DNA from 4 places in the Sporosarcina sp. P18a genome. Region 4 is predicted to be linked to each of the others. Evidence: riboswitches for the same ligand, from Rfam matches in the RefSeq annotation. Region 4 holds a riboswitch; each other region holds the start of a gene.
What was found. A riboswitch is a leader RNA that binds a small molecule or an ion and turns the genes downstream of it on or off. The one in region 4 is predicted to bind S-adenosylmethionine.
Positions count from the first base shown of each region.

Region 1: another riboswitch for S-adenosylmethionine. It lies ahead of CSV75_RS13925 (methionine ABC transporter ATP-binding protein); the one in region 4 lies ahead of CSV75_RS11370 (transporter substrate-binding domain-containing protein).
Region 2: another riboswitch for S-adenosylmethionine. It lies ahead of metK (methionine adenosyltransferase); the one in region 4 lies ahead of CSV75_RS11370 (transporter substrate-binding domain-containing protein).
Region 3: another riboswitch for S-adenosylmethionine. It lies ahead of CSV75_RS13490 (methionine biosynthesis PLP-dependent protein); the one in region 4 lies ahead of CSV75_RS11370 (transporter substrate-binding domain-containing protein).

Region 1 is NZ_PDYQ01000006.1:104,514-106,705, forward strand. It holds gene CSV75_RS13920 (methionine ABC transporter permease) at 1-228, opposite strand, end outside; gene CSV75_RS13925 (methionine ABC transporter ATP-binding protein) at 221-1,234, opposite strand; SAM riboswitch class I at 1,356-1,467, opposite strand; gene CSV75_RS13930 (pyridoxal phosphate-dependent aminotransferase) at 1,697-2,192, shown strand, end outside.
Region 2 is NZ_PDYQ01000001.1:15,489-17,680, forward strand. It holds gene pckA (phosphoenolpyruvate carboxykinase (ATP)) at 1-912, opposite strand, end outside; SAM riboswitch class I at 1,090-1,209, shown strand; gene metK (methionine adenosyltransferase) at 1,386-2,192, shown strand, end outside.
Region 3 is NZ_PDYQ01000006.1:17,216-19,407, reverse strand. It holds gene CSV75_RS13490 (methionine biosynthesis PLP-dependent protein) at 1-884, opposite strand, end outside; SAM riboswitch class I at 964-1,065, opposite strand; gene CSV75_RS13485 (DMT family transporter) at 1,222-1,557, shown strand; gene CSV75_RS13480 (DMT family transporter) at 1,560-1,874, shown strand; gene CSV75_RS13475 (methylated-DNA--[protein]-cysteine S-methyltransferase) at 1,891-2,192, shown strand, end outside.
Region 4 is NZ_PDYQ01000003.1:343,201-345,392, reverse strand. It holds partial or broken gene CSV75_RS11375 (SDR family NAD(P)-dependent oxidoreductase) at 1-104, shown strand, start outside; SAM riboswitch class I at 907-1,010, shown strand; gene CSV75_RS11370 (transporter substrate-binding domain-containing protein) at 1,157-1,948, shown strand; gene CSV75_RS11365 (amino acid ABC transporter permease) at 1,970-2,192, shown strand, end outside.

The DNA of each region.
Region 1 (2,192 bases), on a different contig from region 4:
TAGTATAATAAATGGGATGGAGCGAATGATGTTGACGAGAAACCCAACAACCGAATTAATTGCACGGTTCTCTAAAAATAATCCTCTATCTGTTGTAAATAACAGAACGCCAAGCGGCAATCCAATAATCAGCGCAATCGTAAGCGAGATGCCGATCATGTACAATGTTTCACCAAATGCTTTTGTAATATCCGGCATGAGTTCCATGATGTGAGATAGATCAAACATGTTGTCGGATCACCTCCACTTGTGCGTTTTGTTCGAGTATGTATGCAATCGCTTGATCTACTTCTTCACACTCACCTTGTAATTCCATCAAGAAAATCCCAAGTGCTCGTTCTTGAATATATTCAATCGAACCATGCAGGAAGTTTCCTTTGACCTTATATTTCTGCATAGTATCGGAAATTACACCCTCCATCGCTACTTCACCTTTAAATGTGATTTTTATCAATGTACCGACCAAATTGGACATGACGGCTTCAGGAATGTCGTAAGACACCACACTGCTGATAAACTCCTTCGTTAATGGTTGAACTGGATGAGAAAAGATGTCATATACTTGCCCATCTTCTATCACTTTTCCGTCTTGCATAATCGCCATGCGATCACAAATCTCTTTTACCACATTCATCTCGTGCGTAATTAAAACAATGGTGATATTCAATTCTCGATTGATCTTTTTTAACAATCGTAAAATGGACATGGTCGTGTTAGGGTCCAGTGCAGATGTCGCTTCATCACAAAGCAAAACGGATGGATTATTGGCTAGTGCTCTCGCAATACCAACGCGTTGTTTCTGTCCCCCGCTTAGCTGGGCAGGATATACATTGCGTTTGTCAGACAGCCCCACCATTTCGAGAAGTTCCATTACGCGGCTCTCTATTTTATCTGAAGGCATTTTCGCTGCCTGTAAAGCGAATGCGATATTTTCAAAAATGGTCTTTTGACTAATTAAATAAAAGTGCTGAAAAATCATTCCGATCTTCAAGCGTGCCTGCCGAAGCTCGATCCCCGAAAGTTTCGTTAAGTTTACACCATCTATTAAAATAGTGCCGCTCGTTGGCCTCTCCAACAAATTCAAACAACGTATAAGCGAACTTTTTCCGGCCCCTGAATAACCGACAATGCCAAATATTTCTCCAGTCTCGATGTCTAGTGATACGTCATCTACACCTTTTATCACTTTTTCTTTTGTCCGATATTCCTTAGACAAATGTTGAATTTGGATCATATTCTCACTTCTTTCTACATTCAAGTAAATAATAATCATCAACAGTTGGTTATAGTTTATTTCTATTCTAAATAAAAAAATCTTTCATTTTTCTAAATGAAAGAGGGACTGAAATATTCTCAGCTTATCTCTCAGATGGAAAACCATACTGTAGGATTTGGCACCTTCCTTGTATCATTCAAGGGGTTGCTGGACATCATCGGGCCATTTCCCTCCGTCGCTCTTGATAAGAGATTGCTATTAAATTATATGCATAAAACATATACTAATCTGAATTAATAAAACTGTCAAGGTGAATAACGCCAATTTATTAGAATACCCGACTTATTCTATCAGTTTTAAATTCCATTGACTAGTTTTGGCAATCCTCTAGAATCGAATAACCATCCTTCTATTGAAAAGTCTAGTATGATCTATGTATACTTAACGCACATACCCTATCAAAGAAAGAAGGAATAGACTATGGCATTATCCAACCGATTACAACAACTCCCTCCGCATTTCTTTACATTATTATTAAATAAAATAGAAAAGGCTATGGATGAAGGCAGAGATGTGATTAACCTAGGACGTGGAAATCCTGATCAGCCAACACCTCCTCATATTATTAAAGCATTGCAAGAAGCCGTTGAAGATCCAGCTACACACGGTTACTCTCCATTTCGGGGGACACTTGCTTTAAAACAAGCAGTCGCTGAATATTATCAGCGTGAATACAATGTCACGATTGATCCCGAAACAGAAGTTGCGGTACTTGGCGGTACAAAAATAGGTGTCGTAGAACTACCTCTTGCTATTATGAATGAAGGTGAATTATTATTGCTGCCAGACCCGGGTTATCCTGATTACTTATCCGGCGTCAGCTTAGCAGGCATTCGATATGATACAATGCCGCTACGTAAGGAGAATGGATTTCTTCCTGAGTACGATAAATTAACGGATGATCAGAAAAAAGATG
Region 2 (2,192 bases), on a different contig from region 4:
TGTTTCTTCATCTAGTACTACGTTTTCTAAAACAGCACCGAAACGAATGGCTCCGAAAATTTCAGGTTCTTTTTCAGCAGAAAGGTTAATACATTTTGCGTAACATCCACCTTCAATGTTAAACACGCCATTATCAGACCAGCCGTGCTCATCGTCACCAATAAGTTTACGGTCAGCATCTGCCGAAAGCGTAGTTTTACCTGTTCCAGATAGACCAAAGAACAAAGCAACATCGCCTTCTTCTCCAACGTTTGCTGAACAGTGCATGGATAGGATATCTTGCTCGGGTAGTAAGTAGTTCATAACAGAGAAAATAGATTTCTTCATTTCCCCAGCGTACTCTGTTCCACCAATTAAGACAATTCGCTTTTCAAGCGATAAAATGATGAATGTTTCAGAGTTTGTGCCATCCACTTTTGGATCCGCTTTAAATGAAGGGGCTGCCAAAATGGTGAATTGCGATTCATGTGCTTTCAATTCTTCTTCAGTTGGACGGATGAATAGTTGGTGAACGAACTGATTTTGCCAAGCTAATTCATTAATAACCTGGATAGACAATTGGGAGTCTTTATCTGCTCCTGCAAATCCTTTAAAAACAAACAATTCGTCTTTTTTCTTCAAATGTTCGATGACTTTTGTGTATAATGAATCAAAGATCTCCTCTGAAATCGGACTGTTTGTGCTACCCCAATCTACTTTATCCTTAGACACTGCATCTTCAACGATGAATTTGTCCTTAGGTGAGCGTCCTGTATATTTACCTGTACGAGCAGTGATTGCACCGTCAGCAGAAAGTTTAGCTTCGCCTCTTGCCACTGCTTTTTCCGTTAGTTCTGCCACAGACGCTTGGATCGTCACGTTGCTTCCACTAAGAAGACTTTTTAAACTATCATCAATTTTTGCAGATATCATGTTTACATACCGTCCTTTGCGTAGTCGATTTATTTTTATCTTACTGAGAATATCCTAATTCGTAAATAGTATAACACATTAAGAATATTAATCTATACTAATGGAAAACTCAAGTGATTTGGAAGAAATAATTTGACAAAATCCAAACTTTTTAATACGATGTGACATGAACGGATACTCTTATCCCGAGTTGGTGGAGGGTACAGGCCCTGTGAAACCCGGCAACCTGCAATAGACGTAAGTCTAACGCGAAGGTGCCAAACCTGAAGCAAGGTTTAATTCCTTGGACGATAAGAGTGAAAGGTGCTGCGCGTGAAATTTTGCCTTTTACTCATGGATTGAATATGAGTGGAGGGCTTTTTATATTGTCTAGCCCTGAATCCTTATGGTATATGCTTGACGTCTAGGCGTGGAACTTTACCAGGGACTTATGAGAGTACCGTATCATGATGCTTAATATAGGGGGAAATAACATGACAAACCGTCGACTGTTTACATCAGAATCAGTTACAGAAGGCCATCCTGACAAGATGTGCGACCAAATTTCAGATGCAATTTTAGATGCGATCCTAACGGAAGATCCAAATGCGCGTGTGGCATGTGAAACGAGTATAACGACTGGACTCGTATTGGTAATGGGAGAAATCACTACGACAACGTATGTGGATATTCCAAAAGTCGTTCGCGACACTGTTAAGGAAATTGGGTATGTTCGTGCGAAATACGGCTTCGATTACGAAACGTCCGCTGTACTTACATCCATTGATGAGCAATCACCTGAAATCGCTGCAAGTGTCAATGTGGCACTCGAAGCACGTGAAGGCTCTATGTCTGATGAAGAATTAGAGGCAATCGGTGCAGGAGACCAAGGCCTGATGTTTGGATATGCATGTAATGAAACGCCAGAATTAATGCCTCTGCCAATCAGCCTGTCTCATAAATTGGCACAACGCCTGGCACAAGCTCGTAAAGAAGAACTTATTTCCTATTTACGTCCTGACGGTAAAACACAAGTAACGGTAGAATATGACCAAGATAATAATCCTGTGCGAATTGACACAATCGTTATTTCCACACAACATCACCCTGAAGCAACACTCGAGCAAATCGAGCAGGATATAAAGAATGTTGTTATTGATGCAGTCGTTCCAAAGAACTTATTGGACGAGCATACTAAATACTTCATTAATCCTACTGGCAGCTTTGTCGTTGGTGGCCCTCAAGGAGACTCTGGATTGACTGGACGTAAAATCATCGTTGATACGTATGGTGGATATGCC
Region 3 (2,192 bases), on a different contig from region 4:
CCGACCCACTCACTATTTTGTACTCGGAATGATAACATACCACCGATTCCAGCGTAGAGCACGTCGGCAATAAGAGGTTCTTGTTCTAAATAAGAGACCATCATTTTCGCATTTGCATCATGCTGTTTCATGCGTAAATGCAATGTTTTTAGACCGCGTACGACAAGCCATGAATCAAGAGGAGACAATGTAGCTCCAATCGCATTATGATTGGTAAATAGACGTTCGCATAAATCCTCACCTTTTGCCACGACTAGACCTGCAAGCACATCATTATGTCCACCGATATATTTCGTTGCGCTATGAATGACAATATCTGCGCCTTCCTCAATTGGCCGCTGGAAATAAGGTGTTAAAAACGTATTGTCGACAATTAGCAATAAATCATGTTTTTTAGCCAATTCCGCATACGTACTAATGGCTATGTTTTGCATTAATGGATTTGTAGGCGTTTCCAAGAAGATCGCTTTTGTACGATCAGTAATCGCTTGCTCGACTTCTGAAACATCATCGAACGATAAGTAACGCGTCTTAATATTATACGTCTCTTCATATTGATTAAACAGGCGATAGGTACCGCCATATAAGTCTTCAGGCGCCAATAGTTCCGAACCTGTTTTAAATAAAGATAAAATAAGTTGAATGGCTGCCATTCCAGAACTGCATGCAAATCCTTGGTCACCTGATTCTAGGTTTGCAATTCCATCCTCTAGGATAGAACGCGTAGGGTTTTTTGTTCGTGTGTAATCATATCCCGTGGACTTGCCTAGACCTTCATGGTGGTACGCTGTAGACAAGTATATCGGTGTATTGACTGCTCCGGTTTTCTCATCACTGTGGTTTCCAAGTTGTACTAATCTAGTTTCTAATCCGTTGTTTGTCATGAATATCCATCCCCCCGGCAAAATAAAAAAGAACCTCTTCTTTTCGAATAGGCCCTCGAACATACAAGTGTATACAGTATTCTCATCTTCAAGGTGGTTGTCACCCTTGGAATTAGCACCGTGCCTGTGGCTGGTTGCTGAGACATCGCTGGGCCTATCCCTCCGTCTCTCTCGATAAGAATATTCATAATATAGGAAAAACTGTTGACGAATTTATTCTATCACGCAGATATACTAGATGCAAGTTTCCTTTTAACATCAGTTATTGATTTTTTGTTTCAGTAAAAGATTTGTTATACTGATAGATACTATTCATAATGGAAAGGAGATTTTCATTTTGGCTTGGGGCTATGTCGCATTGGCGGCTGTTATAGAGATCTTCTGGGTAGTCGGTCTTCGTTATTCTGAAACTGTAATGCAATGGACCGGAACGGTTATGGCGATTGTATTGAGTTTTTATTTCATTATAAAAGCATGTGAAAGATTACCTTCCGGCACGGTATACGCTGTTTTTACCGGATCTGGTGCCGCTGCAATCCTTTTAGTGGATATATTCTTCTTTCAAGCAGGTTTTACGTGGGTTACGCTGACCTTCATCGGATTCATCGTCATTGGGGTAGTCGGCATTAAGCTGACAACAGATGAAAAAGCCGATACAGAAGGAGGTGGCTGACAGTGGCGTGGGTATACTTAGTGATTGCCAGTCTCGGTGAGATTTTCGGTGTGGTGAGTATTAATTATTATTTACAGAAGCGTTCAATTAAAAGACTGTTACTAATTGTGGGGATTTTTGGTTTTGGTTTTGTTTTCCTGTCTCTTGCTATGCGCGAAATACAGATGAGTACAGCGTATGCGGTATGGACAGGGTTAGGAGCGGCAGGAGCCGTATTGATGGGGATTTTGATATTCAAAGAATCTGCTAGCATCAAACGTCTCTTCTTTTTATCGCTCATTATTTTCGGTGCTGTAGGCTTGAAGTTGTTCGGATGAAAGGGGAGTGGCGTAACTGATTTATTGGACAAATTTTGATTTTAATGAATGGATTGTAACAATAGCTGCTACAAAACAGGGACTGTGCTATGCCGGACTAGCTGAAGATAGTGTAGAACGTATGAAGGACTGGTCGTACCGGTTTGATACAGTTGACTTAATAGAAGATGAAACAAAGCTCGGAGTCTATATAAGCAAGATGAAGGAGTACTTATCGGGTACAACGAAAGATTTTTCAGCGATTCCACTTGATTTAAAAGGAACATCGTTTCAACTGCAAGTATGGGAAGCACTACAACGAATACCGTATGGTGAAAC
Region 4 (2,192 bases):
TGATTCAATCAGAAGACATGGCTGAAGTGATTGTAAATCAATTGAAATTAAATCGACATGTGTATGTGAAAACAGCCAGTTTCATTGCTACGAATCCATTTTAATCAATTTACTTACTTGATAAAACATGAACAGGCCTATCCAGATAAACTGGATAGGCCCGTTTTAGTGGTTCAACATAGATCTTTGTATTAATACGTAGTTACCGTGTTCTTTTAATGTAACACCGATACCTATTAACGGGCCTTCTATCGTAGCATTAGCATATTTTGTGTCACCGGTTTTTTCTTTTTTAGCAAGTTGACTAGCAATATAAGTATTTAACTCTACAGCACTGTAGCTTGTTGGTACACGCGGTGATAGATATTGGACATAGGCATAACATTCGCCAGCAACTTTACATTAGTCTGCTTTAGGTGGATGAACGGTTACAACATGATCGTTGACGGAAACTGTGGCGGCCCGCTTTTCCTTTTTACTATTCAACACGTACATCGGTTGCTTCATCCGTTAAAGTTGTTGCATTTGCTGGTGAAATCGACGCTAGTATAAATAATGTAACTAGTAAATACTACACATACTATTTTAAAAATAAGAATGGCATTATCCTCTCTTCAAAGTAAGTAGTTAAGTAGTATTAATTCCACACGGAGATTATGGAGAATTGTTAAAAGGCCAATTAAAAGTAAATGATGTTTAGGTGTTTTTTTAGTAATAGCATGGTTACCGTCCGAATCGGTCTTTTTTCATTCAATTTTATGGTTACTAAAATTTACTTATTCGGTAAATATATCTCTTTTCCGAGTATTCTGCTAGAAAAAGTAATGATAAGGCTATTGTTACTAATAATTTGCACTTGACAATAATCCGAATCTTACATATTATCGTAATACAATCTAAATAGATAACTTATCAAGAGAGACTGAGGGACAGGCCCAATGACGTCCAGCAACCATCATTTTATGAAAGGTGCTAATTCCTGCAGAATGCATAATTCTGAGAGATGAGGTTAGATAGAAAAACCTCTTTTGTGAAAGAGGTTTTTTTATATTCAAGTATGTAGTGATTCTCAACAGTATTAGAAGTTCTGGAAGATGTTTGAAACAACAGATTAAATAAGGGAGTGGTACAGATGAAGAGGAAATCTCGTGTACTTATGATCATGATTGGACTATTCGCGTTTAATGGAATAGTAAGTGGTTGTTCCAATAAGGAAGCTACTGAAGAAGTGAAGGAAAAAGTAATTTTAGTTGGTACACAGAATGATTACCCTCCTTTTGCATTTGCTAATGAGAAGAATGAACTCACTGGATTTGATGTGGAAGTAATGAAAGAAATCGATAAGAAACTAGATGGCTATACTTTTGATTTTGTTGCAACACCTTGGGATAGTATGTTTTTAGCATTAGAATCAAATAAAATTCAGGCAGTGATTGATCAGGTTGCTAAAACACCGGATCGTGAAGAAAAATTCTTATTTACTGATGAATCATATTTTGCGGCGGAGACTGTCCTAGTTGTAAAATCTGGACGAACGGATATTCAAACTGTGGAGGACTTGGAAGGAAAAAAGGTAGGGGCTTTGGCAGGCGATTCTTATACGTTACTTTTGGAAGAGTATAATAAAAAAGCAGAAAACGACATTATTCTAAAATACAGTGAAAGTGGTAATCCTTCAGAAATTTTGCAGGATATACAAACGGGCCGTATTGATGCCTATGTAAATGACCCAATTATGATTAACTCGGTCATAGACAAATTTGGATTAGATTTAGAAGTGGTAGGACAACCTCTCGTAAACGACAATATGGGAATTGTTTTTAAAGATAATGAGCAGGGAGAGGAGTTGAAAGTATTAATTGATCCGGTTTTGAAAGAACTTAAAGAAGATGGCACATTAGTTGAGCTTTCAAAGAAGTGGACCGGTGGAGAATACATCCCTGAATAAGGCGAGAGAAGTGAATGCGAAATGGAAAATTTATTAGATATTAATTTCTTACTAGAGAGCTTTCCCATAATTATTGCACGATTACCCGTTACCATTGGCATTGCTGTAGGTTCATTAATATTGAGCCTATTGATCGGAGTTGCCGCAGCGCTAATAAAAATATATAAAGTTCCTGTATTAAAGACAATTTCTTCATTCTATGTATCTTTTATCAGAGGGACACCGTTGTTAGTTCAACTATATC